Linked DNA regions of Puniceibacterium sp. IMCC21224. Each later gene encodes a partner of the first gene's protein in a complex. Links are inferred from orthologs where the notes say so. Each region holds a gene or a part of one and is shown in the gene's direction. Other genes may lie near its edges.

Evidence for each region.
Region 2: the proteins of IMCC21224_RS07350 (region 1) and uvrB are in contact, whole or in part, in a crystal structure (PDB 7EGT), measured with the Thermus thermophilus proteins. The link is inferred for Puniceibacterium sp. IMCC21224 from one-to-one orthologs. Residues at the interface, in WP_096412145.1 of Thermus thermophilus: His654, Arg656, Phe657, Gln666, Asp668, Glu669, Lys680, Arg681, Leu682, Ser683, Lys685, Tyr686, Ala687; in WP_096411307.1 of Thermus thermophilus: Glu23, Leu25, Arg26, Asp27, Gly28, Glu29, Arg30, Phe31, Arg55, Glu326, Asp327, Phe328, Glu379, Ser382, Gln383, His398, Gly400, Arg401.

The regions. Positions count from the first base shown.
Region 1 is NZ_LDPY01000001.1:1,589,665-1,604,533, forward strand. What follows is about bases 6,935-10,024. They hold IMCC21224_RS07350 (ATP-dependent helicase), read left to right. Parts: upstream 6,935-7,309; coding sequence 7,310-9,739; downstream 9,740-10,024. Other genes in these bases: IMCC21224_RS07345 (alpha-hydroxy acid oxidase), read right to left, coding at 6,935-7,132; IMCC21224_RS07355 (hypothetical protein), read right to left, coding at 9,765-10,024. In the rest of the region: IMCC21224_RS07315 (NaeI family type II restriction endonuclease), read right to left, coding at 1-2; IMCC21224_RS07320 (DNA cytosine methyltransferase), read right to left, coding at 69-1,028; IMCC21224_RS07335 (VPLPA-CTERM sorting domain-containing protein), read right to left, coding at 1,617-2,192; IMCC21224_RS07340 (pyruvate carboxylase), read right to left, coding at 2,432-5,875; more of IMCC21224_RS07345, read right to left, coding at 5,996-6,934; more of IMCC21224_RS07355, read right to left, coding at 10,025-10,127; metZ (O-succinylhomoserine sulfhydrylase), read left to right, coding at 10,382-11,551; GTP cyclohydrolase FolE2, read left to right, coding at 11,684-12,784; IMCC21224_RS07370 (TrkH family potassium uptake protein), read left to right, coding at 12,899-14,347; IMCC21224_RS07375 (valine--tRNA ligase), read right to left, coding at 14,499-14,869. UniProt on the Escherichia coli protein: A helicase with DNA-dependent ATPase activity. Unwinds DNA duplexes with 3'-5' polarity. Translocates on single-stranded DNA with 3'-5' polarity. Initiates unwinding more efficiently from a nicked substrate than double-stranded DNA.
Region 2 is NZ_LDPY01000001.1:1,286,992-1,301,762, reverse strand. What follows is about bases 3,667-6,658. They hold uvrB (excinuclease ABC subunit UvrB), read left to right. Parts: upstream 3,667-4,065; coding sequence 4,066-6,252; downstream 6,253-6,658. Other genes in these bases: IMCC21224_RS05960 (excinuclease ABC subunit B), read left to right, coding at 6,352-6,658; IMCC21224_RS05970 (ETC complex I subunit), read right to left, coding at 3,667-3,869. In the rest of the region: serA (phosphoglycerate dehydrogenase), read right to left, coding at 1-919; IMCC21224_RS05980 (phosphoserine transaminase), read right to left, coding at 996-2,177; IMCC21224_RS05975 (MYG1 family protein), read right to left, coding at 2,425-3,351; more of IMCC21224_RS05970, read right to left, coding at 3,558-3,666; more of IMCC21224_RS05960, read left to right, coding at 6,659-6,738; IMCC21224_RS05955 (hemerythrin domain-containing protein), read right to left, coding at 6,849-7,397; IMCC21224_RS05950 (universal stress protein), read right to left, coding at 7,446-7,853; IMCC21224_RS05945 (antibiotic biosynthesis monooxygenase), read right to left, coding at 7,920-8,237; IMCC21224_RS05940 (DUF6206 family protein), read right to left, coding at 8,292-9,134; ParA family partition ATPase, read right to left, coding at 9,163-9,804; IMCC21224_RS05930 (HugZ family protein), read left to right, coding at 9,993-10,475; IMCC21224_RS05925 (glycosyl hydrolase family 28-related protein), read right to left, coding at 10,551-12,836; IMCC21224_RS05920 (DUF4864 domain-containing protein), read right to left, coding at 13,015-13,482; IMCC21224_RS05915 (lysine--tRNA ligase), read right to left, coding at 13,501-14,771. UniProt on the Escherichia coli protein: The UvrABC repair system catalyzes the recognition and processing of DNA lesions. A damage recognition complex composed of 2 UvrA and 2 UvrB subunits scans DNA for abnormalities.

The DNA.
Region 1 (14,869 bases):
AAATGCTCATCGTCCTGAGCCTCTGTTGTTTCTCAACAAACTGTCGCGTGTAAAGCCGTCTGAGACGGCTATGCGTTGACTGTGCGCAGCACCCGCTTGCGCAGCGCCTTGGCGATCTGGCCGGACACCGCCTGCGCCACAGGGGGCGGAAACGCATTTCCCACCTGCTTGTACGCGTTGGTTTTGGCCCCGGTAAAGTGCCAGTCGTCGGGAAAGCCCTGTATCCGGGCCACCATTGGCACCGTCAGGCGCGGCATCCCGGTATGAAAGGCATCGGGTGCCTCGGGCGCAATGGTTCGCCCCTCAACGCCGAGAGTGGCCCAGGCGGCACGGGCACGGGTTGGGCCAAGGTCGGGGCCGCCATGCTTTTTTGAGCCGCCAACAATGGTTGGGGCAATTTCGTCGGCTTTGGTTGCCCAGTCGTCCGCGCCAGGCCAGCCACCGGCGGCCATCAGGTCGCGCAGGGTTTCACCAACGGTGGACGGGTTATGTGGATTCGGTTCGGGCCAGTCAAAAAAGTCCGCGCGCTGCCTTTGGACAGCCACGATCACCACGCGGGGTCGAAGCTGCGGCACGCCAAAATCCGAGGCATTCAAAAGCCGCCAGTCGGTCCTGTACCCCAACTTGTCCAGCTGAGTCTTCAACCGCTCGCGATAGTCGTGGAACACGGCATCCAGAAATCCGCGCACGTTTTCGATCATCACGGCGCGGGGCCGGGCCGCATCCACGATGTCGATGGCATCATTAAACAGATTGCGTTCGTCCTGTTCGCCCAGTTGTTTGCCCGCGACCGAGAAGGGGGGGCAAGGCAAGCCACCAGCCAACAAATCCATGCCTTTGTAGTCGGCGGCACGCTCCTTGAAGTGACGCATATCTTCTTCGAGGACATTCCACTGTGGTCGATTGTGGCGCAGCGTGTTGCAGCAATGTTTGTCAATCTCGACAAGGGCGGCGTGGGCGAATCCGGCCTGCTCCAGCCCAAGGGCCTGACCGCCGGCGCCGGCGCAAAGTTCAACGGATGTCAGCATTTTGCCGGCCCTCTTTTCGCAGATAAAATCCGTTGTGCGCGTCCGGCGCAACCTTGGAGTGGCGCAGGGGCATATGTTCCACGTTCGTTCCTATCGAAAATTGCCGCGACGGGCAAGCCTTGGCGACGCAACGCTCTCAAAAGCAAAGGCCGCCCGAAAGGGCGGCCTTGGATGCGTAGACTTTGCGTATCGACTGGAGCGGGCGAGGCGATTCGAACGCCCGACCCTAACCTTGGCAAGGTTATGCTCTACCCCTGAGCTACGCCCGCGCTTCAGTCGTTATCAACGCCATTGGAGCGGGCGAGGCGATTCGAACGCCCGACCCTAACCTTGGCAAGGTTATGCTCTACCCCTGAGCTACGCCCGCGTACCAATGGATGTCGGGGCGGTGTATCCAGTACCGCGCGCGTCTGCAAGTAAAAAAATCCCAGTTTTTGACGAACCAAAAGAGTTCTTTGGCGAGAACGCTGAACCAGCCCTTCCGCCGCCTAGCGTTGGATGGAGGAATAGCGGACAAAACGTAAAAACCCCGGATCAGAGATCCGGGGTTTCGTCATATTGGTATATCAGCTGTGTTCGAACAGTGCATCATGCCTTGCGGCGAAATGCTCCGAGTCCAACCAGTGCCCCGAACAGCAGGAACGCTCCTGCAGGAAGCGGAACCGGTGAGGCGAAGCCCTCGGGCGGTGTTTGGATCGAGAAAGAGAACCCGGGTGCATTTACGTCGTTCCCGGTGAACGAAAAGCTTGCTGTTTCGGCCAGCAGCGTCAAAGTCGGCGACCATACTGTCAACAGACCGGCAAGGTTCCAGCTCGAAGCAAAACCAGGATTTGCTGTTACCGACGCGATCGCTGTGTCGGAAATTGTAAATGTGATGTTGTGCGATCCGGAAACCGCCGAAAAGGTTTGTCCATTATTGACAGCGCCAGTGCTCAGCACAAGATTGCCCACGGACACCAGATCAAACCCTGCGTATTCACCTCCGGACGATCCTTCGAACAGGCTGCTCGAGAATTGGATTGTCGAACCTGGTGTGATCGGGAGGGAGGAGGCTTCGGTAAAGCCAATACCCGTAAGCGACCCGATGGTCGCCGCATGCGCGGAAAACGCGATGCTCGATAGTGCTACAGTTGCTGCGACAGCAGCGATTTTGAAGAGCTTCATGCCTGACCTCATTATAAGAGTTTACTTACTAAGTCTTTGGACTTTGGCTAGCAAGCTTTGACCAAATCGTAAAGAGGTTTATTCAAATTCAATGAACTGCGCGGCGAAGCGAATGTGATTCTGAACCGATCTCGGTACTGAATGAAACTTGAGAGGCGCCCGGCTTTCAAACTTTGAGAAGCGTGACTTTCGGCCTGCGCTGATATGCTTTGGCGCGGGCCGAAAGTCGTATTTTTCAGTTATTCCAGCTCAATCAGCAGATCTTTGGCGTCGATCTGGCCGCCGGCCTGGACATGCACCGCCTTGATCACGGCGTCGCGCTCGGCGTGCAGACCGGTCTCCATTTTCATGGCTTCGATGGTCAGCAGCAGGTCGCCTTCTGTGACTTTTTTGCCGACCTGTGCCGATACGGTGGCGACCACGCCGGGCATGGGGGCGCCGATGTGATTGGGGTTGCCAACCTCGGCTTTGGGACGTGCGATGGACGTGGCCTTGGCCTTGCGGTTGGGGACACGCACAGCGCGGGGCTGGCCGTTGAGTTCAAAGAACACCCGCGCCTCGCCATCCTCATGGGTTTCGCCAACGGTGATCAGGCGAATTTCCAGCGTCTTGCCGGGGTCGATCTCGGCGGTGATCTCTTCACCCGGTTCCATGCCGTAAAAGAACGTCCGCGTTGGCAGAACCCGCACCGGGCCGTAGGTTTTGTGACGGCCCATATAGTCGAGGAAGACCTTGGGATACATCATGTAACCCATCAGATCCTCGTCATCGACCTCTTTGCCGTCCATCTCTTTGCTAACCTCTGCGCGCGTGCTTTCCAGATCAGCGGCAGGCACGTGTTTGCCGGGACGTTCGGTGTTGGGCTTTTCGGCTTTCAGCACTTTTTTAACAATTGTATCGGGAAAGCCACCCGGAGGCTGGCCGAGGTTGCCGCGCATCATGTCGATCACCGAATCGGGAAAGCTGACGTCTGTGGCGGGATTTTCCACGTCGGCGCGGGTCAGACCCTGAGAAACCATCATCAGCGCCATGTCACCGACCACCTTGGACGAAGGCGTCACCTTGACGATATCGCCGAACATCTGGTTCACGTCAGCGTAGGTCTGCGCAACCTCGTGCCAACGCTCCTCGAGCCCCAGCGAGCGCGCCTGCGCCTTGAGGTTGGTGAACTGCCCACCCGGCATTTCGTGCAGGTACACCTCAGAAGCGGGAGCCTGAAGCGAGGATTCAAAGGCGGCATACTGGCCGCGCACCGCCTCCCAATAGTTGGACATTTCGCGGATCACCGACATATCCAGCCCGGTGTCGCGGTCTGTGTTCTTGAGTGCCTCGACCACAGACCCGAAAGTCGGCTGAGAGGTGTTGCCCGACAGCGCGTCCATCGCCGCATCCACCGCATCGACACCGGCAGCAGCGGCAGCCATGATCGACGCGATGGCGGCGCCAGAGGTGTCATGTGTGTGGAAATGGATCGGCAGGCCGACTTCTTCCTTCAGCGCCTTGACCAAAGGCCCGGCGGCCGAAGGTTTGAGCAGCCCCGCCATGTCCTTGAGCCCCAGGATATGCGATCCGGCGGCCTTTAGTTCCTTGCCCATCTCGACATAGTATTTCAGCGAATATTTGGCGCGGGCCGGGTCGAGGATATCGCCGGTATAGCAGATCGACCCTTCGAGCACCTTGCCCGACTCAAGCACAGCGTCCATCGAGACGCGCATGTTTTCAACCCAGTTGAGCGAATCAAACACGCGGAACACATCGACCCCGGACAGCGCAGCGCGCTGGACAAAGGCCTGCACCACGTTGTCGGGATAGTTGGTATAGCCAACGCCGTTCGACCCACGCAGCAGCATCTGCGTCATGATGTTGGGCATCTTTTCGCGGATATCGCGCAGGCGCTGCCATGGGCATTCCTGCAGGAACCGGTAGGCCACATCAAAGGTCGCACCGCCCCAGCATTCGACCGAGAAGAGTTGCGGCAGGTTGGCAGCATAGGCCGGTGCGGCCTGAATCATGTCGATTGACCGCATCCGCGTCGCCAGTAGCGACTGGTGCCCGTCACGCATGGTGGTGTCGGTGATCAGAAGCTGTTTCTGCGCCGCCATCCAGTCGGCCACGCCCTGCGGTCCCTTTTCGTCCAGCAAGTTACGGGTGCCTGGGGTGGGTGTTTCGGTGCGCAAGATCGGTGCCTTGGCGGGTTTGAGATCGGGGTGCGGACGGGCGCGGCCCTCAACCTCGGGGTGACCGTTCACGGTTATGTCGGCGATATAGGTCAGCACCTTGGTGCCGCGATCACGGCGCTTTTTGAAATGGAAAAGCTCGGGCGTCTCGTCGATGAATTTGGTGTGGTACTGGTTATTCAGAAATGTCGGATGTTTCAGCAGGTTTTCGACAAAGGCGATGTTCGTGCTGACGCCGCGGATACGGAATTCGCGCAGGGCGCGGTCCATCCGGGCGATGGCCTTTTGCGGGGTCTGTGCTGATGCGGTGATCTTGACCAGCAGCGAATCGTAGTAGCGGGTGATCACGCCGCCGGCATAGGCGGTGCCGCCATCAAGTCGGATGCCCATCCCCGTGGCCGAGCGATAGGCCGAAATGCGGCCATAATCGGGGATAAAGTTGTTCTGCGGATCTTCGGTGGTGATCCGGGTTTGCAGCGCGTGGCCGGTCAGGCGGATGTCATACTGGCTGGCCTTGCCGGTGGCTTCGGCCAACGACTTGCCCTCGGCGATCATGATCTGCGCCTGCACGATGTCGATGCCGGTCACTTCCTCTGTCACCGTGTGTTCGACCTGCACCCGGGGGTTAACTTCGATAAAGAAGAACTTGCCCGAATCCATATCCATCAGGAATTCGACCGTGCCCGCGCATTCATAGTTAACATGGGCGCAGATCTTGCGACCCAACTCGCAGATTTCTTCGCGCTGTGCCTCGGAAAGATAGGGTGCAGGGGCGCGTTCCACGACCTTTTGGTTGCGGCGCTGAACCGAACAGTCGCGTTCGAACAGGTGGTAAATGTTACCGTGGCTGTCGCCAAGGATCTGCACCTCGACGTGGCGGGCGCGCATGATCATTTTCTCAAGATAGCCTTCGTCGTTGCCAAAGGCAGCAGCGGCTTCGCGACGGCCTTCCTTGACCTTCTCCTCAAGCTCCTTCTCGGCCATGATCGGGCGCATTCCGCGCCCGCCGCCGCCCCAGGACGCCTTGAGCATCAGCGGATAGCCGACCTCGGCTGCCTGTTTCTTGATCAGCTCCATGTCGTCACCCAGCACTTCGGTGGCGGGAATGACCGGCACGCCTGCCTCGATCGCAACCCGGCGGGCGCTGGCCTTGTCGCCCAACTGGCGCATGGTCTTGGCCTTGGGGCCAATAAAGGTGATGCCGGCCGCGTCGCAGGCATCGACAAATTCCGGGTTCTCGGACAGCAGTCCATAGCCGGGGTGGATTGCGTCGGCGCCGCATTCCTTGGCCACTCGGATGATTTCGGGGATGCTCAGATAGGCGGCGACGGGGCCCAGCCCTTTGCCGATGCGGTAGGCTTCGTCGGCCTTGAACCGGTGCAGGCCCAGCTTGTCCTCTTCCGCAAAGACGGCGACCGTCTTTTTGCCCATTTCATTGGCAGCACGCATGATGCGAATGGCGATTTCACCACGGTTGGCGATGAGGATTTTCTTGAAATCGGGCATGGGGATCTTCCTGGGACTGAGGATGCCATTAAGGGTACGTAAGAATTATCCGGGCTACAACTCGGGGCAACGCGTAGGTTCGTCGTCTGGGGGCGGATGCCTTGTTTTGCGGCGATTGTATCAATTGGTGACGGCCTGTCCGCGCAGGTCAGCGGGCTTGGCAACGCCAAGCTGGCCAAGATTGGCAACAAGATCGCGTTGTAGGATATCGATCAGATGCGCAGGCCCGTCGCGCCCAAGCGCACCCAGCGCATAGTGGAATGGACGACCCAGCATGACAAAATCGGCCCCCAGCGCGATCGCGCGCAGGATGTCGAGGCCGCCAGTCACACCGCTGTCAAAGATCAGCGGCAGCGTGGTCTGCGCCCGGATCAGTGGCAACGCCTCGATGCTGGCGGGGGCGGCGTCGAACTGTCGTCCCGAATGGTTGCTGACCCAGATCGCATCGACCCCCGCAGCCTGCAGGCGCGGCGCGTCGTTCGGGTCCAGCACGCCCTTGACGATCAGCGGGCCATCCCAGTGTTCGCGCAGCCAGTCCAGGTAATCCCAATCCGGCGAGGTGCGCAGAAGATAACCGACATGGGCCGTAGAATCACGCGCGCCGGTATCGCTGCTGTAAGTATCGAGCGTGCGCATATGCGGCATGCCGATCCGCGCGGTGCCAAGCGCCCAGGCGGGCCGCAGCGCAACCTGCGCCAGTAGGCGCGGCGTCAGTCGGGGCGGCTGCGTCAGGCCCGATCGCAATTGCCGCTCGCGGCGCGATGCAACCGGGACATCGACGGTCAGAACAAGGGTCGAGAAACCAGAATCACGCGCACGCTTTAGCATGTCCTTGCGAATCTCGGTGTCGCGGGGCGGATAGAGTTGAAACCAGCCCTTGCCACCGGTCAGCGGGCCGACGGTTTCGGGCGTCTGTGCCGCGACAGTTGACAGCGTATATGGCAGCCGCGCGTTCGTGGCGGCCTGCGCCAAGAGGCGTTCGGCATCGGGCCAGATCAGACCGGACATCCCCAGCGGGGCTACGCCGAACGGCAGCGGATATTCCTCGCCCAGTAACGGTGTGGTGAGGTCTGGCGCGATCTCGCCGTGCAGGATTGATGGCACGAACCGCACCTGATCGAGCGCCTGCCGGTTGCGGTTCAGGGTTGCTTCGGTGCCGGTGCCACTATCGAGGTAGTCCCAGACGAAACGCGGGATCCGGCGACGCGCCTGGGCACGCAGGTCCGAGATGGCGGGAAAGCGACTATTGGCATCCATGCCGCATGAATGGCGTTTTGTCGCGGCGGCTGCAAGAGGGGCAATGCCGCAACTGCATTCTATTAGGCAGTCCGCACGGCTCAACCCAATGATCCGGTCGGCGGGCAACAGATATTGTTACGGAACAATGCCCGAACATCTCTTTATCTCGGGGGATATCGCGGCTACTCTGGCAGGATGAGCAGTTTCGATGAAATGGACGCCTTTGAAGGTGCATCGCTGTCCGCGCGCGCGATGGCCGCGCGACCTGCGCCCTATCTGGACGAATTGAACCCGGCGCAGCGCGAAGCGGTCGAGACGATGGATGGCCCGGTGCTGATGCTGGCGGGGGCAGGCACCGGCAAAACCAAGGCGCTGACCGCGCGAATCGTGCATCTTCTGAACACCGGGCGCGCCCGCCCAAACGAGATTCTTGCTGTGACCTTTACCAACAAGGCCGCGCGCGAGATGAAGAATCGCGTGGGCCGCATGTTGGGTGAGACGGTTGAGGGGATGCCTTGGCTCGGCACCTTCCATTCGATCTGCGTCAAGCTGTTGCGGCGGCATGCCGAACTGGTCGGGTTAAAGTCGAACTTTACCATTCTGGACACCGACGACCAGATCCGACTGATGAAGCAATTGATCGCGGCCGAAAAGATCGACGACAAGCGCTGGCCCGCGCGGATGCTGGCGGGCATTATCGACCAGTGGAAGAACCGCGCGCTGACCCCGGACAAAGTGCCTGCCGCCGACGCCGGAGCGTTCAACAACAAAGGGCCACGGCTGTATGCGCTGTACCAGGCGCGGCTCAAGGAGCTGAACGCCGTCGATTTCGGCGATCTGCTTCTGCATGTGGTGACGATTTTTCAAACCCATGGCGATGTGTTGGAGCAGTATCAACGCTGGTTCCGCTACATCCTTGTCGATGAGTATCAGGATACCAACGTCGCGCAGTATATGTGGCTGCGGCTGCTGGCGGCATCGCATCGCAACATTTGCTGCGTTGGGGATGATGATCAGTCGATCTATGGCTGGCGCGGGGCTGAGGTCGGCAACATCCTGCGGTTCGAAAAGGATTTCCCTGGCGCCCATGTTGTGCGGCTTGAGCAGAATTACCGCTCGACCCCGCATATTCTGGCCGCCGCCAGCGGTGTGATCGCCGGCAATCAGGGACGCTTGGGCAAGGAGCTGTGGACCGAGGCGCAGAACGGCGAAAAAGTTCGCCTGATCGGCCATTGGGACGGAGAGGAAGAGGCGCGCTGGATCGGTGAGGAAATCGAGGCCGGGCAAAAGGGCAGCCGTGGCCTGCGGGCATTTTCGCTGGATGAGATGGCGATTCTGGTGCGGGCGTCACATCAGATGCGCGCGTTCGAGGATCGGTTCCTGACCATCGGACTGCCATATCGGGTGATTGGCGGCCCGCGATTCTACGAGCGGATGGAGATCCGCGATGCCATGGCGTATTTCCGGCTGGTGATCAGCCCTGACGACGATCTGGCGTTCGAGCGGATCGTGAATACACCCAAACGCGGCTTGGGTGACAAGGCGCAGCAGACCATTCAGCTGGCGGCGCGATCAAGCGGCGTCTCCCTGCTGGAAGGCGCGCGTTTGACCGTCGATCAGGGGCTTATCAAGGGCAAGGGCGGTGCCGCACTGCGCGAACTGGTCGACGGGTTGGCGCGCTGGAGTAGTAAGATTCGTGGGCCGGTCCGTGAGGTTGGCGCCGACCCCGACAGTGTGATCGACGACGACTTCGGGGCGGTACGTTATGAATACGGCCCGCCCGAGATCAGCCATATGGAACTGGCCGAGGTCATCCTGGACGAAAGCGGCTACACGACGATGTGGCAGAACGATAAAACGCCCGAAGGGCCGGGGCGGCTGGAAAACCTCAAGGAACTGATCAAGGCGCTGGATAATTTCGAGAACCTGCAAGGGTTTCTGGAACATGTCAGCCTGATCATGGACAACGAAAGCGACGATGGTGGCGCCAAGGTGTCGATCATGACACTACACGGTGCCAAGGGGCTGGAATTCCCGATGCTGTTCCTGCCGGGTTGGGAGGATGGGTTGTTCCCCTCGCAACGGTCCATGGACGAAAGCGGCGTCAAGGGGCTCGAGGAGGAACGGCGGCTGGCCTATGTCGGCATCACCCGCGCCGAAGAGCTCTGCACGATTTCCTTTGCCGCCAACCGCCGCGTGTTCGGTCAATGGCAGTCGGCGTTGCCGTCACGGTTCATTGATGAATTGCCCGAGGATCATGTCGATGTGCTGACGCCGCCGGGACTGTATGGTGGTGGCTATGGCGCGGCAGGTATGGGTGGTGTGTCCAGCGGCATCGAAAGCCGTGTCGCCGAGGCGAATGTTTACAATTCTCCGGGATGGAAACGGCTACAGGCGCGGGCATCCGAACGGTCGGTGAACCAGCCAAAGGTCAGCCACGGCACGGTGATCGACCTGAACGCAGTGTCGTCTTATGTGATGGGTGAGCGGGTGTTTCACCAGAAATTCGGCTATGGCGCGATCATCGGGATCGAGGGCGACAAGCTCGAGATTGATTTTGAAAAGTCCGGTGCCAAAAAGGTCGTGGCACGATTTATCTGTGCGGCGGATGACGTGCCGTTCTGACGGGTGGCGCGTCAAAACAGCGGGCTCAGGCGATGCGATGTGTGTGGTTGTACCAGGCGGTCTCACAATGTAGCGCCTCGCCGCGAAAAGAGGCGCAATAGAGGTCAATGCCCGCACCCATCGCTGCCCAGATCATCCGCGTCGACAGCAATCGCGCCGTCTTGGACGAATTATGGCACCGAGCGGAAAAGGTCATGTCGGGTGCTCCACCGGTCAGACGGTTGAGACGGATCGACAACACGAACAGCAATGCTTCGGTGAATTCCTCTTCGAGGGTCCCGTCGGGCATCGCGCTCGTGATCGCGGTTTCGAGGGTGTCGCGCCACATCTCGAGTCGCAAAGCCCCGGACAGAGCATTCCGGCTGGCTGAAGTGTCAAAGAAGTACATGTTCAAGCCCCACTACATCTTGTTGCCTTTCAGTAGTTCATCCATACGAAGCTAGCGTGAAGCGGGGGTTACAGCTGCGTGACGGTCTTGACCTGTGATGCAACGGGTCGTAGACCACATGCTGTGGCGATTTGTTACCGGATTGCGGGCCACGTAAAACATACCGCTAAAGAGGTCAGACGACGAGGGGACCCCCTTTCGCTTGGCCGCGACGGGGGTTTTTTTGTGGCCCATGAGGCCCGGGAGCGTAAGAGATGAAAAAACGGACACAGCTCGTGCATGGCGGCACCAAACGCAGCCAGTGGGGAGAGCTGAGCGAGGCGATCTTCCTGACTCAGGGGTTTGCCTATGACAGCGCCGAGCAGGCCGAGGCGCGGTTCATCCAATCCGGGCCGGACGAATATATCTATGCCCGTTACGGTAATCCGACCGTGCGCATGTTCGAGGAACGGATTGCACTGCTGGAAGGGGCCGAAGACGGCTTTGCCACAGCGAGCGGCATGGCCGCTGTCAATGGCGCGCTGGTGTCGATGTTGAAGGCTGGCGATCATGTCGTGTCGGCCCGGGCATTGTTCGGCTCTTGCCTGTACATCCTTGAGACGATCCTGCCGCGCTTTGGCGTCGAAGTTACCTTTGTTGACGGTGCGGATCTGGACCAATGGACGGCGGCGCTGCGCCCGGACACCAAGGCGGTGTTCTTTGAATCCATGTCCAACCCGACGCTGGAACTGGTCGACATCGCCGGGGTGTCCGCGCTGGCGCATACGGTCGGCGCGACCGTGGTGGTCGATAACGTCTTTTCCACCCCGGTCTATTCCAAGGCGATCGAGCAAGGCGCCGATGTGGTGGTCTATTCCGCGACCAAACATATCGACGGCCAGGGCCGCACCCTTGGTGGTGTGATTCTGGGCACGCAAGAGTTTATCCGCAAGACGGTCGAACCCTATATGAAGCATACCGGCGGCTCGATGAGCCCGTTTACGGCCTGGGTCATGCTCAAGGGACTTGAGACGATTGACTTACGGGTGCGGGCGCAGACATCCACGGCACTGGCTATCGCCGAGGCAGTCAGCGGCCATGACAAACTGCACCAGGTGATTTATCCCGGTCTGCCCGAGCATCCGCAACACGGGCTGATGCTACGCCAGATTGGCAAGGGCGGAACGATGGTGTCACTCGACCTTTCGGGTGGCAAAGAGGCAGCGTTCCGGTTCCTCAACGCGCTTGAGATTGTGCTGATCTCGAACAATCTGGGCGATACAAAATCCATCGTGACCCATCCGGCGACCACAACACATCAGCGTCTAAGCCCTGAGCAGCGCGCGTCGCTGGGGATTTCGGACGGTTTGGTGCGGTTGTCAGTCGGGATCGAGGATCCAGACGATCTGGTGGCCGACATTCTTCAGGCGCTGGCGCAGGCGTGATGGTTTTCGGCGCGGTTCCGGCTGAAACCGGGATCTCGCCGATACCTTTGTCGCGAAATGCTGCTTAGAATTGGAATTCCTTTACGCAAAGACCTATGTAAGCTGTCTGCGATGACGCAAAGGGGCCACCTGATGAACATTCACACGCCAGAGATTGATCGCGTGCCAAGCCGGGAAGAGGCTGCAAAGGCGCTCGCGCTGTTGCGGCTCTGGGCCGGCAAGGTACCCGATTCCGAGATCGAGGCGCTGGACCCGGTGCTGGCACGGCTGGCCCCGGATGCCCCGGCGGATGAATACCCGGTACTGTCGCGGGATTACCCCCAGAGCTTTGCCGTAACGGGTGCTTACAAGGCGACACTGCCGGATCTGCAAAACGGTTCGGCCACGCTGATCCGGGGGGCGGACCGCGCGATCCAGCATGTTGGCATCTCGAACTTTCGGTTGCCGCTGCAATACCGCACCCGTGACAGTGGCGCATTGACCTTGGAAACCAGCGTGACCGGCACCGTCAGTCTGGATGCGGGTAAAAAGGGCATCAACATGTCCCGGATCATGCGATCGTTCTACAAACACGCAGAAAAGACGTTCAGCTTTGGCGTGATTGAGGCGGCTCTCGACGATTACAAAAAGGATCTCGAGAGTTTTGATGCGCGGATCAACATGCGGCTGTCTTTCCCGGTGCGGGTTGAAAGCCTGCGCTCGGGCCTGTCAGGATATCAGTATTACGACATTGCGCTTGAGCTGGTCGAGACGGCGGGTGTCCGCCGCGAGATCATGCACCTGGACTATGTCTACAGCTCGACCTGCCCCTGTTCGTTAGAGCTTGCAGAACACGCCCGGCGCACACGCGGGCAGCTGGCAACACCGCATTCGCAACGCTCGGTCGCGCGGATTTCGGTCGAGGTGCTGGACGGAAAATGCCTGTGGTTCGAAGATCTGATCGAGATGTGCCGCAACGCTGTCCCAACCGAGACGCAGGTGATGGTCAAACGCGAGGACGAACAGGCTTTTGCCGAGCTGAACGCCGCGAATCCGATCTTTGTCGAGGATGCCGCGCGGCTCTTTGCAGAGCAGGTGCAAAAAGACCGGCGGATCGGGGATTTCCGTGTACTCGCCTCGCATCAGGAAAGTCTGCACAGTCACGACGCGGTGTCGGTGTTGACCGAAGGTGCGCTGTTCGCTGACGAATCCCTGGATCCGAAATTGTTTTCGACATTGTTCCACGTCGGCTGACGTCGGCGGGGTGGCGGGGCCGATTCTGACCGCGCGACAACATCTGTCGGGTCGCGCGGTCCGGCAGGGCGGGATGGCTTGACACTGACACGGGCGCAGGCCAACGCTGCGCCCATGTTCGACCTGCGCCCCGTTGCTTATGTGATCAGCCTGCTGGTGGCCATTCTGGGTCTGACCATGCTGTTGCCGATGCTTGTGGATATCGCCGAAGGGCGCGGCGCCTGGCCGGTCTTTGCCCAGAGCGCGATCATCACCGTGATGAGCGGCGCGCTGGTGGCGATGGCCTGTGCTAACTCGGTGCCCGACCGGCTGTCGATCCAGCAGACTTTTTTACTGACCACGGGGGTCTGGGTGGCGCTGCCGATCTTTGGTGCATTGCCCTTTGTACTGGGGGCGACCGAGGCGCGGTTTGTCGATGCGTTGTTCGAAGCGATGTCGGGGCTGACCACAACCGGATCGACCGTCTTTACCGGGCTCGAGGAACTGCCCAAAGGCATTCTGCTGTGGCGCGGGCTGTTGCAATGGCTGGGCGGCATTGGCGTGATCGTCGTAGCGATGGTGTTCCTGCCCGCGCTGCGGGTCGGCGGGATGCAGGTGTTCCGGTCCGAAGCGTTCGAGACCATGGGAAAAATCCTGCCGCGGGCGACGCAGATCGCGTCGAGCATTTCGACCATCTATGTGACGCTGACGCTGGTTTGTGCGCTGGCCTATATCGTGACGGGGATGAACGCATTCGACGCGTCTGTGCATGCGCTGACCACGGTTTCGACAGGCGGTTTTTCCAACTACGATGCCTCGTTTGGTAAGTTTTCAGGCTCTGCGGAATATGTCGCCTCGGTCTTTATGCTGCTCGCGGCGCTGCCATTTGTGCGCTACGTGCAGATGGTTAACGGCAACCAACGGGCGATATTCCGTGACAGCCAGGTGCGGACATTCTTTGGTATCATCTTTGTGCTGGTGGCCGTCATGGTGTTTGTGCTGTTGCGCACCTTTCCGCATCATCCCGAACAGGCGGTCCGAGAGGCGCTGTTCAATATCACCTCGATTATCTCGGGCACCGGCTATGCGTCGGTGGACTATATGTTATGGGGTCCGTTCCCGATTGCGCTCTTCTTTTTTATCGGGCTGATTGGTGGTTGCGCCGGTTCGACCGCCTGTTCGGTAAAGGTGTTCCGCTATCAGCTTTTGTTCGCGGCCATCGCGATTCAGCTGCGCAAGATTCGCAACCCACACGGGATTTTCACCATGCGGTACGAAGGACGCCCGGTGGGCGAGGATGTCCTTAGTTCGGTGATCTCGTTCTTTGTTTTCTTTGTGGTGACGCTCGGGGTGATTTCGGTCGCGCTGGGGATGACGGGGCTGGATTTCATCACCGCGATTTCCGGCGCTGCCACGGCGCTGGCCAATGTCGGGCCGGGGTTGGGGGATCAGATTGGCCCCTCGGGCACGTTCCAGGGATTGAACGACCCCGCTAAGTGGTTGCTGATCATCGCGATGCTGTTGGGTCGCCTCGAACTATTGGTGGTATATGCGATTTTGACGGTGCAATTCTGGCGGGGCTGACAGTCAGACAGCGGCATGGACGACAGTCCGCGTCGGACCGCCCGGCGCATCAGACCACAGCAGTCTGAGCCTACACGGACCTTGGCCAGCCCAATCACGTAAAAGGCGCGGGAAGGCACCGCGCCTTTTAGGTTTCTATCACCTGTGCCGCTTAGCCAAGTTCGGCCAGGCGGGCGAGGGCGGCGCTGAGCGCCGCGGCCTCTTCCTCACGCGCGGCCAGATTGTCGCGGGCTTCTTGTACAACCTCATCGGGGGCGCTGGCGGCGAATTTCGGATTGTTCAGCCGCCCCTTGAGACCGCCGATTTCCTTGGCCAGTTTGCCCAGACTCTTTTCCAGCCGGGATTTTTCCGCCTCAACGTCGATAATCCCGGCGAGCGGGAGACCAAAGACCCCGCCTTCGACTGGGATGATCACACAACCTTTGGGGAACGCCTCAACCGAGTCGAGCGATTCGATCCGTGCAAGTCGTTTTATCAATGCCTCGTTGCGTTCCCATGCGGCCTGTCCGGCTGCGTCCAGAT
Region 2 (14,771 bases), 300 kb from region 1 along the record:
TCAGCAGATAGTCCGACATCTGCTCGGCAACCTGAAGCGCGACGTTTTCTTGTGCCTCGGTGGTCGCGGCACCCAGATGCGGTGTGCAGACCACGTTCGGAAGGCCGAACAGCGGGTTCTCCTTGGCAGGCTCAACCGCAAAAACGTCCAGCGCCGCTCCGGCCACGTGGCCCGAGGTGAGCAGATCCGCCAGCGCCTGTTCGTCAACCAGACCGCCACGGGCACAGTTGATGATCCGCACGCCTTTCTTGGTCTTTTCCAGATTTTCACGGCTCAGGATGTTGCGGGTCTGGTCGGTCAGCGGCACGTGCAGGGTGATAAAATCGGCACGTTTGAGCAGATCTTCAAGTTCGACCTTTTCAACACCCATCTTGTCGGCCTTTTCTTGGCTCAGGAACGGGTCATACGCCGCGACCTTCATCTTGAGACCACGAGCACGGTCGCAGACGATACCGCCAATGTTGCCGGCGCCAATGACGCCCAGCGTCTTGCCTGTCAGCTCGACCCCCATAAACTTGGACTTTTCCCACTTGCCCGCGTGGGTCGAGGCGCTGGCCTCGGGGATTTGCCGTGCCACGGCGAACATCATCGCAATGGCATGTTCGGCGGTTGTGATCATGTTGCCAAAAGGCGTGTTCATGACGATCACACCCTTCTTGGATGCGGCCTCACGATCGACGTTGTCGACCCCTATCCCGGCGCGGCCAATAACCTTGAGGTTGGTCGCAGCGGCCAGGATCTTTTCCGTCACCTTGGTGGCGGACCGGATGGCAAGGCCGTCATACTGGCCAATCACTTCGGCCAGCTTGTCCTTGTCCTTGCCCAGATCGGGCTGGAAATCGACGTCGATGCCGCGATCCTTAAAGATCTGCACGGCAGCGTCAGAGAGTTTGTCAGAGATGAGTACGCGGGGGGCCATTTTGGTGGTCCTTCAAAGAATAGGGAAAGGCTTGGGCCACAGGCGCGGCCCACGAATTTTCGCAGAAAATTCTGATTCAGGCTGGCTGGGTCAGCGCCGCGATCTCGGCATGGAATGCCCAATCGAGCCACGGCAGCATCGCGGCGATATCCGCCGTCTCAACCGTACCACCACACCAGATCCGCAAACCCGCCGGGGCATCACGATAGGCCCCGACATCCAGCGCCACACCTTCTGCCTCAAGCCGTTTCGCGATCGCTTTCGCAAAAGCAGCACCATCCGTGATCCGCGCATCGGTGAACTTGAGACAGACCGAAGTGTTCGACCGGGTCGCTGGATCGTTCGCCAGATTGGCAATCCAGTCATTGGCATCGCAGAAGTCAAAGATCGCCTGCGCGTTGGCATTGGCGCGAGCCATCAGGCCACTCAGCCCACCGACGGTCCGCGCCCAGTCGAGCGCCAGCAAATAATCCTCAACCGCGAGCATCGACGGAGTGTTGATCGTCTCACCCACAAAGATGCCTTCGATCAGCTTACCGCCTTTGGTCATGCGGAAAATTTTGGGCAAAGGCCAAGCCGGAGAGTAGCTTTCCAGCCGCTCAACCGCGCGCGGGCTCAGTACGATCATGCCATGTGCAGCCTCGCCGCCCAGCACTTTCTGCCAGGAAAAGGTCGTCACATCCAGCTTGTCCCACGGCAGATCCTGCGCAAAGGCCGCGGAAGTCGCGTCGCAGATGGTCAGACCGGCACGGTTCGCCGGAATCGCATCGCCGTTCGGCATCCGCACGCCCGAGGTTGTGCCGTTCCAGGTGAACACGACGTCGGTGTCGTAATCCACCGCTGCCATATCGACGATATCACCGTATTCGGCAGTCTTGACCTCGGCCTCGATCTTGAGCTGCTTGACCACGTCCGTGACCCAGCCCGCGCCAAAGCTTTCCCACGCGACCATGGTCGCGGGACGTGCGCCCAGCAGCGACCACATCGCCATTTCCATCGCGCCTGTGTCCGAGGCAGGCACGATACCGATTCGATAATCTGCCGGGATGTTCAGGATCTCGCGAGTGCCTTCGATGGCCGCCTTGAGTTTGGCCTTGCCAACACCTGCGCGATGCGACCGGCCCAGAGGGGCGTCAGCCAGCTTGCTCAGCTCGAATGCAGGGGGTTTGGCGCAAGGGCCAGACGAGAATCGCGGGTTGGCTGGCCGCGTGTCAGGTTTACGCGCGTCGCCGCGCGATGCCGGTTGTGTAATAGCCATTGGTGCTATCCTTCCAGATAAGCGCCCTTCGTTGGGGAAGGGTGTCCCGCCGCCGGGATTATCCAAACCGCATACAACAAGCAAGCCCTGTTGACTCTGTTCCCGCAGTTTCATGCGGCGTAATGCGACACAAAACGGGACGTGGATCAGCCGCCCACCGCATTGGCGCTTTCGCCACAGGCGAGTCCGTCTGCCCTTTCGGCAGTTTCACCCAGAAAGACAAAGCGATCCGGCATCCGGGCGAAAGCTATTCAGCCAAAGCCTCGGCCACGGCAATATCTGCCATTCTCAACACAGCTTCGCGGGAGGAAGCGACCGCAATAAACCGACCGTTGTGGCAGAACTTCGCGCCCGCGACACCGCTGGCGTTTTCAAGCGCCGCGTCGGTCAGCCCCGCCCAGGCCGCGGGGAGGTCGGCGCGGTTGTCGAACGTATCGTCACCCACGCGAATCGTCGTCAGGGTCCAATCGCTGCCGCGCGGGTGAATGACGAACAGGAGGTGATCTGCCCCGGTCTTTTCAACGGCGGCGCGGAACGGCATGCCCATCGGCAGGTCCAGCACACGGCCCTCGCCTGCGGCCTCGATGGCGTTCATCACCATGGCTTCGGCGCGGAACTTGGCGGCTTTGCGGTTTATCTGAGCTTCGACAAGCGCGCGCGCCACCGGCAATGCCGCCATAAAGGCACGATCGTCTGCGTCCGCTTCGCGATCATCAAACACGGTTTTCAGGCTTTCGAGCAACACCGGCAACGTCATGCCAGAAAACAGCGGCCCCGCCTCGGATGTGTTGACTGCGCCATTATCGACGAGGTCAATCGGCAGCACAAAACCGCGATCAAACGAGGCGTGAATCGCCTCGATGTCTTGCTCAGGTACATCCATCGCACGCAGATAATCGCGGCCATACTGCGCCCAGATCAACCCAAAAGAGCTGTAAGGTTGCCCATCTTCGCGCAGCGGATTGGGGCGCTGGTGGTGATCGAAAATCTGTGCCCCGGCATCAAAATCCCCACCAACATCATAAATGATCCGGCCATTGTCCGGAGTGATCCACGTCTTGTCCCGGCTGCGGATCAAGGCGGCCCCGGGAAACAGCCGAGACAGAATAACAGAGGACAATAGCTCATCGGCATGAAAGCCGCCGGAATGGGTCACAAGGTGGGTGATCGTCATCAGATACAGGCTCCAGTCGGGCTTAAATTGATTTGGGCGACCCAATTGGCCGCCCTTTGGGTTGTTCTGAGGGTGATTCTGTGTGGACCGGTCACAAACCAAATCGTGCGCCGCAACGCAAATTGATCCACAACGTGTAGAATAGACATCCGCCTTGCGGGATCTTCACCCCGTTTCCGAGATGGCTTTGCCCCGATCTACAGCGACTAATGCGTCCAGACGCTCTTGCGATTGACAGCAAAATTTTCCGCATAGCCGCGCTGACGGATATTCGGTTTGCGCTTGTTCGGGTCAGACACGTCGACATTGATGCCATGCTCGCGGGCGTATTCCAGCGCCGCTTCTTTCGTGTCGAACCGCAACCGCACTTGTGCCTGGGTGTCGTTTGACGACGTCCAGCCCATCAGTGGATCAACCTCGCGCGCGGAGTCGGGTGCATAGTCCAGAACCCAGTGCCGGGTTTTGCCCTGCCCCGAGGACATGGCCGTTCTGGCAGGCTGATAAATACGCGCGCGCATGGCATCCACTCCTTGATCTGTCCTCTTATCGGCATTTATTGCCCGCTCGGCAAGAGCCGCAAAATGTCATATGCCGTGGAACGGTGGTCGGTTGATCCGTCAACTTACCCCGGCTCCTGCCAGTGGTTGTCAGCAGCCCCCCTTGAAGGCGAACAAAAGAAGATCAATCTTAGGGCATAGCCCAAGGAGAACCGTCATGGCCTTTGCCCATTCCGACAAGACCGCGCCGGTTCTGCACGCCCCGGCACCCCCGACCCGCGAAAAGCTCGAAGGGGGGATCGCCTTTCGCATGGCCACCGAATTTGAGCCTGCAGGTGATCAGCCGAACGCGATCCGTGACCTGGCGGCGGGTGTGCGTGCGGGCGAACGCGATCAGGTTCTGCTGGGCGCGACCGGCACCGGCAAGACATTCACCATGGCCAAGATCATCGAGGAGACCCAGCGCCCCGCCATTATCCTTGCCCCCAACAAGACGCTCGCCGCGCAATTATACGGTGAATTCAAGGGGTTCTTTCCCGACAACGCGGTCGAATATTTCGTCAGCTTCTATGACTACTACCAGCCCGAAGCCTATGTCGCGCGGTCCGATACCTTTATCGAAAAGGAATCCCAGATCAACGAACAGATCGACCGGATGCGCCATTCGGCCACCCGGGCGCTGCTCGAACGTGACGATGTGATCATCGTCGCCTCGGTGTCCTGCATCTATGGCATCGGCTCGGTCGAAACCTACGGCGCCATGACCCAAGACCTGATTGTTGGCTCGGAATACGACCAACGCAAAGTGATGGCGGATCTGATCGCGCAGCAATACCGGCGCAACGACGCGTCCTTTCAGCGCGGGTCGTTCCGGGTGCGTGGCGATTCGCTGGAAATCTTTCCCGCCCACCTCGAAGATCGCGCCTGGAAGCTGTCATTCTTTGGCGAAGAACTGGAAGCGATCACCGAATTTGACCCTTTGACCGGCGAAAAAACTGGCCGCTTTGACCGCATCCGCGTCTATGCCAACTCGCACTATGTCACGCCGAAACCGACGATGACTCAGGCGATCATCAGCATAAAGAAAGAGCTGCGAGAGCGCCTCAACCAGCTGGTGAACGACGGCAAACTATTAGAGGCGCAGCGGCTGGAACAGCGTTGTAATTTTGATCTGGAAATGCTTGAGGCCACCGGCGTTTGCAACGGCATCGAAAACTATTCCCGTTACCTGACTGGTCGCGCACCGGGTGAGCCGCCCCCCACCCTGTTCGAATTTATCCCCGACAATGCCATTGTTTTCGCGGATGAATCCCACGTTTCGGTCCCGCAGATCGGCGGCATGTACAAGGGCGACTACCGGCGCAAATTCACATTGGCCGAGCATGGCTTTCGCCTGCCGTCCTGCATGGACAACCGCCCGCTGAAGTTCGAGGAATGGGACGCCATGCGCCCGCAATCGGTGTTTGTCTCGGCCACGCCGGCCAAGTGGGAAATGGAGCAGACTGGCGGCGTGTTTACCGAACAGGTCATCCGCCCCACCGGTCTGGTCGATCCGCAGATCGAAATCCGACCGGTCGAGATGCAGGTCGACGATCTGCTGGACGAGGTACGTAAAGTTGCCGCTGACGGTTACCGCACCCTCTGCACCACGCTGACCAAACGCATGGCCGAGGATCTGACCGAATACATGCACGAACAGGGCATCCGCGTACGCTATATGCACTCAGATATCGACACGATCGAGCGGATCGAGATCCTGCGTGACTTGCGTCTGGGCGCGTTCGACGTGTTGATTGGTATCAACCTGCTGCGCGAGGGCCTTGATATTCCCGAATGTGGTCTGGTCGCGATTCTGGATGCCGACAAAGAGGGCTTTTTGCGCTCGGAAACCTCGTTGATCCAGACCATCGGTCGCGCCGCGCGCAATGCCGAAGGCCGGGTGATTATGTATGCCGACCGCATCACCGGCTCGATGGAACGGGCCATCGGCGAAACCGATCGCCGCCGTGCCAGACAGGTTGCCTACAATCTGGAACACGGCATCACCCCGACGACGATCAAAAAGAATGTCGATGACATCTTGCAAGGGCTCTACAAAGGTGATGCCGACATGAACCGGGTGACAGCCAAGATCGACAAGGCCCACGGCGGCAACCTTAAGACTGTGCTTGAGGGGCTGCGCACCGACATGCGCAAAGCCGCCGAGAATCTGGAGTTCGAAGAGGCCGCCCGCCTGCGTGACGAGGTCAAGCGGCTGGAGGCGGTGGATCTCGCGATTTCGGACGATCCGATGGCGCGGCAATACGCGGTTGAAAAGGCGTCGGAAGAGGCGATCAAGGGACGAGGCCGCTCAACCGCCGGCCGGGGCGGCATGCGCGGAGGCAAGCCGCGACGGGGGCGCTGACAGAAAGGCGTCACCATACGGACGGCGGACAACGTCCCGATTTCCGCCCCCAAACAGCAGAACACTTGGCAATTGTTGTGCCATCACTATCTTGGTGACATGCGACTCGCCTTTCTCTTTCCGCTACTGCTGCTTGCAGCCTGCGCAACACCGGTCGAGCGTTGCGTGAATCAGGCCAGCGCGACCTACCGCGCCGCCTTTGCGGAGTTGCAGCAGGCCGAGGCGACGCTGGCGCGAGGATACGCCCTGCGCCGGGTTCAGGTTTCAGTGCCATATTTCGGAAGATGCCGTGACTCGGACGGCGAACTTTATCCCTGTTTCCGGGAACGGTACCAAACCGTGACACGGCGCGAAAATGTCGATCTGGAACAAGTACGGCGCCGCGCGCAGGATCTGCGCAATCAGTTGCCCGGCTTGCAACGGTCCGCCGATGCCGGTGCGACGCAATGCCGGGCAGTCTATGCCGAAGCCGAAACTACTCCCTGACCCGCCTTCTGGACTGATCGCGAGCGACCGTCCACACAATCAAGCGTGACTGATGCCGCCTGTCCGCCAAACACATCCCCTCAGAGATCCGCGGAGTCCCGGACGGGTCACTATTCCAGCTTGCCCGGACCGTGGCGCAGGATCACCGGCACGATGAGGTCTTCTTCGTCCTCCAAATGCCGTTCGAGCAGCGTGCCAAAAGACAGCAATTCTTGCCGGAATGTTCCCAATTCGCCTTTGCCTTGTAGCACTGCATTGGCGGATTCAGTGAACCGGTTCAGCAACCCGTCCATCGCGTGATGATCGGCATCAAGAATGTCGAACCCTTTGCCCAGCTTGGGTTCCATCCGGCCCAATACCGGAAAATAATGCGCGTCTTCGATCTGGTGATGGCCGTGCAATTGGCTGACCATCATGCCGCCGAATCGCGACAAGCGCGAGGCTTGCTCGCGCCCGGGCATCTTTTTGTCCATCGCCGCCTCGACATCCTGCTGCATCACAGTGCGCAACTGGCGAAACATCATATGCCGTTCGAGCCAGAATTGCACCAGACCGGCAAAATGACGATGCCGTTCCCATCCGTCACGCGGAAACTCGGCCAGCAGGGCACGCAGCCCCTCTGGCATTTGCTGACGGGTCCCCAGGCTCAGATCATCCATGCGCCGCACCTCCGCCCCGCCACATGGCACAAGCGGAGGCAAAGTCAATCACCGCACAACGTGAACCGTACAAGGGGCATGCCGAACCACATATGTCGTGGTGGATCCGACAAAAATGTCCTCAAAGCCAGGCCGGTGTGCCGACATGACAATCAGATCCGCAGCCTTGGTTTTGGCATGTTCGACAATCGTGCGACCAGGATGACCTTCGATCAGCAGCGTTTCAGCCGGACCGTGATCCTTGGCCAGTTGTTCCAGTTCAGCCCTCATCGCGCCATGCGACTGGGCCATGATATCCACTGCGACGTAGGCGGTCACGTAGACCGGGATCGGTTCGACCACATGGATGAGGGTAATCACCCCTCCCTCGGACAGAAGGCTCCGGGCGACGTCAAGCTCGGCTGAGGAGCGAGCTTCGTCGCCAATCGCGACGGGTACAAGGATGTTGCGGTACATGAGCGGTACTCCTTTGTCTCATGGCGATATCTTGGGACGTATTGCCTCTGCGCGCCTTGATCCTGATCAGAAAACGGCGGCCACATCGTACATCACTGGCTCGAAACTGCGGCATAGTGCATGAATCCGCCGATTGCGTTCGCGCATTTCGGTGCTGCGCAACATAGCCTGAAAATCCTCGCGGCGGGCCCATTGCGAATAATTGGCGATTCTGGTCTGGGCATCGTTCACATGCAGACCCGCAGACAGAAACCCCGTCTGCTTTGAGATAAAGCTGTCATAGGCGTCTGTCAGTTCGTCCAGCAAATCCTGGCAGGTGCCAGGGGTCATTTCGAACGTTGTCAAAACCGTCTGGATATCGGTGGGACAGGTGATTTGTGGCATGGTATCCTCCATTGTCGACCCATATTGCCATCAATCCATCAGGTTGCCTAATGCTCAGACGTTTGGTTCGCCCTGCAGGCCCAAAAGCTTGCGAAATCCGGTCCAGTATCCCGGCAGGCGCGGCGGTTCGGCCATGCCGCGCAGTGCCGCATCCGCCCAACGTGGCATTTCGTCCCGCGCAAACCCCCTGCCCCAGTCCAGATAGGCCTGAGCATCGTCGGGGCGCAGACGGCAGGCGCTGCCAACCAAGCCGACAAGCGTTTCCGGCGCGGAATACCATTCATCCTGAATTCCGGTGACACGGGTCTGCATCAGCGGTCCGATCAGACGCATCAGCCGCTTGTCAGAAAATTGCAGCAGCATCCGGCCCATTTCCGCGCGGCTGTAATGGATCAGCGGCGGGAAGGTGTCAAAAAACACCGCGCTGCCGTCGACAATCGCAAAATTGCGGATCGAGGGGTGAAAACCGATTCGCGTGCCGATCTGGTCAGCGTTGTTCCAGAAACTGGCGATAACTTCACCTGCGGCCTGCATCATGGCCAGCGTCTGCGGCAAGTCCGCGCGCTGCATCTGCGGTCGCATCATGCTGTCAGCTGGCAGCGCCTCTTGAACGATCACGGGAATACGCGCGCCGTCGATGTCGAGCAGCGTGAATTCGGTTTGCGGCATCGGCACCCCGGTCCGCAGCAACGCCGCCACATAGTCGTCATGACACACCGCCAGCCGGTCCAGTGCCGCCGCATCGCGCAAGCCGCGGTACACCTTGATCACCTTGTCCTGATATGGCCCCGTCGCAGGCCGGAACGGCGCACAGAAATACCCGAGTTTCGAGATTGTCTGGCCCCGCGTCTCGCTGTCGGAACGGATCAGGGCGCGCAGCGCGTCGAGGTCATGCATCGGGCTCTCCTTGGCAGTTGCGCCCTGTTTAACGGGTCGCCAGCAGCTCCGCCACCTCTGCAGTGAGCGCATCCACCTCATCGCGCGCCGGCGACTTACCAATTTCAGCAGCACCCATCCCTTTGCCCAGCGCCTCGGCATAGATCACCCGGTTGGCGAATTGCGTCGCAGCGATGCGCGCGGTCAGCTTGGCCGCAGCCTGCGCCACATCTGCCGACAACCGCGTACCCGAGCGCGCCCGGTTGATCACCACCAGCGCCTCTTTGTCCTCGCGGCGCGTCAGATCCAGGACCCCCTCGGTCGCCCAAAGATCCACGTGGCTCATCGAGACAGGAACAATCACCAGATCCGCCGCGCGCAGGGCCGGGCGCAGATCGCTGTCCGCCTTGGGCGGCGTATCAACGATCACCACATCGAAATTGTCGGTCAGCTTGCGGATCTCATAGGTGATCCCCCACGCGGATGAAGTGGCAAACTCCATCCCCTCCACCAGCGATTCGTCGGTATCGAGGCGGGTCATAAACCAGCGCCCCAACGACCCCTGCGGGTCCGTGTCGATCAGCGCAACACTCTTGCCCGCGCGACGAAAGCCGATGGCCAGATTGGCGGCCATCGTCGTCTTGCCTGACCCGCCTTTTTGCTGCGCGACCGTGATGACATAGCCTGTCATGGCCAAAATTCCCTGATTCGCCCCTGTATTCACCTCCTGTGTCGCACGTGCGGCATGGGATTGACCACAATTCATGACTGTTAGCCCATTGAACCAACCGGCTTTAGCGCGGGCACCCTGTTTTCGCGGTGGGATATGCGGCACTTTCAAGGGCTACCGGCTAAGGGCGTACCGCGCTATTATTGCGCATGACATCGCCGATCCGCCACACCGATGATGAGGCACGACAGCTTGCCCAATCATTGATCTCCGACGCCCGATTTGGTGCGCTGGCGACCCGCGACCCTGCGACCAGCGCGCCGATGGTCAGTCGTATCGGGGTCGTGCCGGGGCCAGACGGCCTGCCGCTTAGCCTAGTGTCGGACCTGTCACAGCATAGCCGCGCGCTCAAATCTGACCCGGTATGCGCACTCATGCTCGGCGAACCGGGTGAGACCGGCGATCCGCTGACCTGGCCGCGCCTAAGCCTGCAAGGCACGGCGCGTTTTATCCGGCATGGCACGCCAGATCACGCAACGCTAGCCGCCCACTACCTGACCCATCAACCCAAGGCGAAACTCTATATCGGATTTGCCGATTTTTCCCTGCTCCGGTTCGACATCTCGGCCGCCTTCCTGAATGGCGGCTTTGGCAAGGCGTTTGAGCTGACACCACAGGACCTGCTTCCATAGAAAAAGGGCCGCCCTGCTCCCCAAGGACAGCCCAAATGACCTTCACACCGCGATGCGCCGGTCAAACAGTACGCGTTAATCCATGCGCGCGGTTACGTTCACATCACCCCGCATCGGCGCCGAAAACGTCAGATGGATCTGATCCTGGTTTGGCCCCAGCCTGATCTCGGTATGAGGATTGTCAAAAGCGCTAACATTCGCCTCGTTGCGCAACCGGCCACGCAACACCACCGCGTCCACGTCCTTGGACAACCCGTTGAACGGCAGCTTGTTGGCGAACGACACAGGCCAGACCGCCGCATGGGTGTTCTGCGAATGCGAAACCACCGCAGGGTTGGCGACCGCGTATTCGATGTTGTTGAAGGTGTTGTTGCTGAACGATACCTTCTTCATCTTGGTCAGGTCCAACTCGGCAAAACTGGTATCGACCCGCTCGACTTTGTTCATCGTCGTGCCAACACAGCGGAACGTGTTCCCCGATACGTTAAACCCGTTCAGAAAATGGCCAGTGCCATAGGGTTTGACCACGATGAACGAAAACCACGGCGCCACGTTCGACGACAGAAACACATTGTCGGTGATGGTAAGGCCGGCAAAGCCGAACCCACTGACGTAATCCGGTTCCGGTTCACGTTCGTTAGTCCATTCGATATGGCAATTGTCGACGTAATTTCCGGTGATTGTGGCGTTGGTCGCCTTCAGACACAACAGAATACCGGCGCTGCGGATACCGCTTGATGCAGGATCACCCTGAAAGACATGATTGCCCTGCACCACCGACTGCGCACCACTCAGCACCACAAAGTGCCGGAACTGCGAGGCACGGCAATTGCGGACCTTGACGTCATTTGCGTTGGCATTGATCGCTACAGACTTGCGGTTCTGCGTCAACACCCCGCCTTCGGCGCTAATGAACTGACAATTGTCGATCAGCATGCCCTGACACCCCTCACCGGGTGACGTGATGCCCCGATGCCCCGGCCGGTTAAAGGTGCAGCCCGAAAACTGCATAATCGTCCCCAAAGGCGACAACAGCACCCCGCTGGCTAGCTCAGCACACTGGAATTCGATGTCATCAAGCGCAAATTGATCGAGCCTGTCGAACCCGCTGAAATCCAGCAGATACCGGAACCGGGTAAAGGTATAGTTCTGCGTGCCCTGCGCGTCCGATAGCGGTTGCGACAGCGTGACCTCCTGCGCGGCGATATTCTTGGACCGGACATAGATCTCACGGCCGACGCCTGCCCCCTCGACCAACGATCCGACCCGCACGTTGGCCACATTGGTTACGCCTGTCAGCCGTGTCGAATTGCTCGCAGAATAGCTTGCCTGACTGGTCACCACGATCGGATCCCAGGTGCCGCTGGTTTCGGCACGCAACTGGCCGTTACGGATCACACGTCGCTGGGCATAGCTGTCGCGGTTCGGCACCGCCGCCTGGACGTCCAACTGCTCGGTCAGTGACACCCGCCGCCCGCCCAGATCCAGACTCTCGTGATCGGCGTTGTTCAGCAGCGACTGGATTGCCTTTTTTAACGCCATCTCCTCGTCGCCACCAAAAGCGTCAATGTACGCCGGCAGGTCAAAATTCCGGGTCAGCGACAGGATCGCATCCACCGGCATCGTCACCGACCCTTCGAACGCGACCCGATTGTCCAGGGTCACCGACTGCCCAAGGTAAAAGGTACCTTTCGAAACAAATATCTCGCGCCCGTCAGCGTCGGCATCCGCCGCTTCAAAGGCGGCACTATCGTCGGTCGTGCCATTGCCCACCGCACCATAGTCGCGAACATCGACGGTGTTGATCAGGTCGCGCAAAAAGACGTCGGTGATATCTTCGATGACAATATCGTCGATCCGAACAACGCCGCCCGTTGGTCCGGTCAGATCCAGTCCAAAATGACCATAGGTTGGCTGCATACCCCAAACCATGTCCACACCGCCACGATTGCCGGTGCCAATGATGGCGCTGACTTCGACCACTTCGCCGTAGCCAGTCAGCGCCGTGGACGGCCCGACCTCGGTCAGCCCCGCGACATGACCGCCGCCCGAGGTCCCGGCCCAGCCCGCAATCCGCACGGCCGGCAAATTCCCCGAGATCACTTTGACGCGCGCCGTCACCCGCAGATAGCAACCCGGCAGAATCGCGGTTTGACCCATATAGCGGAGCTTCTGCACAGCGTCGGTCTTTTGCAGTTCAAGACAACCGGCAAAATCCTGATCTGCCGGGACATACGCCGCCGTCGCGAGGCTGGCATAGGTGTTCGACCCCGGCACGCCGTCCCCGCGCGACCAGACGCTCAGTCCTTCGCCAAACGTCGTTGGCATAAACACCACGCCCTCGGTAATCGCCTTGTTCATTGCTGTCCCTTTCCTCACGCAACAGGGGGTGCCCCCGCTTTGGAAAAAGACCTAGTGCCGCCGGGTTAACGCCGTCCGACACCACCGTAACGGTCGGTGTTGCATCTTCGCCGCGATACCGCGCCCGGCCAGATAAGAACGCGCAGGCCGGATCAAACCCCGAAAGTTGGCGTAGCGCTCAGGCAGAGACTTCAGGCTGTTGCAGTATCTGCACACCACCAATGCGCCATTCCCCGTCCTGCATCACCATTTGGTAGTCCAAAACATGGGTCATGCCCTGCCCGTCACGCACGATCACCTGCTGCCACATATTGCCCTCAATCTGGCGCAGCGAACCAAAGCGGACGTCGTCGGGCCGCCAGACCATCGGATACCCTTGTTGAACCATCTTGCCAAAATTACCAGCCGATCCAAACAACCCCTGAATTGTCGGGCTGGCATAACCAAAAGCTCTGTCCAGATCATCCGCCAGAAAGGCATCTATCTGCGAACGGATCGTACCTTGAATCTCGGCATTGTCCGAAGTCTGGGCCAAGGCTGCTCCGCTGAACAGGGCCGCCATTATCAAACCAATCATGAAACCACGCATCACTCTCTCCACATCAAAGAATGTAGAATAAGGTAATGCGACCGCGCCTTTGGTCAAAGCGCAGCCTGTCCGAACCTAGTTTAGCGCATTTTCGATCAACGCGATGCTGTCCTTGATGCCGTAAAGCGCCACAAACCCGCCAAAGCGCGGACCTTGGCTCGCTCCCAAAAGCACCTCGTAAAGCGCCTTGAACCAGTCACGAAGCGGTTCGAACCCATGTTCTTTCCCAACGGCAAAGACGATGGATTGCAGTGCCTCGTCCTCGACCGGGCCATCGTAAGCGCGCAGCCGCTCGACCAGATCGCGCATCGCTGCCGCTTCTTTTTCGTCAGGCGCACGGAACACTTTGGCTGGCTTCACAAAATCCTGATAATAGCGCACGGCAAAGCCTGCGGCCTGATCCAGATCAGCATGAGTCTGGGGGCTTGCGTCAGGCGCATAGCGGCGGATAAAGCCCCAAAGCGTCTCTTTGTCCTCGGCCCCGGACACCGACGCGAGGTTCAGCAACATCGCAAACGGCACCACCATCTTCGATTCAGGTACTTTGCCGCCGTGGATATGCCACACCGGATTGTTGACCCGCGCCGCCGCATCCTGCGTCACATAGGCCCGCAACTGTTGATGGTATTCATCAACCGCCTTTGGGATCACATCAAAATGCATCCGCTTGGCCGTCTTGGGCTTGAGATACATAAAATAGGACAGGCTCTCGGTGCTCGCATAGGTCAGCCATTCGTCGATCGACAGCCCGTTGCCCTTGGATTTGCTGATCTTCTGCCCCTGATCGTCAAGGAACAGCTCATAGGTGAAATGCTCTGGCGCCTTGACGCCCAGCGTCCGGCAGATCCCGTCATAGATCGGCGTATTAGTGCTGTGATCCTTGCCGTACATCTCGAAATCGACGCCCAGCGCGGCCCAGCGGGCGCCGAAATCCGGCTTCCACTGCAGCTTGACCTTGCCTCCAGTGAGCGGAAGCGTCCATTCACGCCCGTCCTGATCGTCGAACGTAATCTCGCCCTTGGCGGCATCGACGTTCTTGATTGGCACATACAGCACGCGCCCCGTCTCGGGATGGATCGGCAGAAAGATCGAATAAGTTTGCTGACGCTCATCACGCAACGATTTCAGCATGATCGCCATCAGTTCGTCATACCGCTCGGCGCAGCGCAGCAGAATTTCATCGAACTGGCCGCTGGCATAAAATTCCGTCGCTGAAATGAACTCGTATTCGAACCCAAAAGTGTCCAGAAACCGCCGCAACATCGCATTGTTATGCGCGCCAAAGCTGTCATGTGTCCCAAACGGGTCCGGCACAGATGTCAGCGGCTTTTGCAGATGCTCGTCCA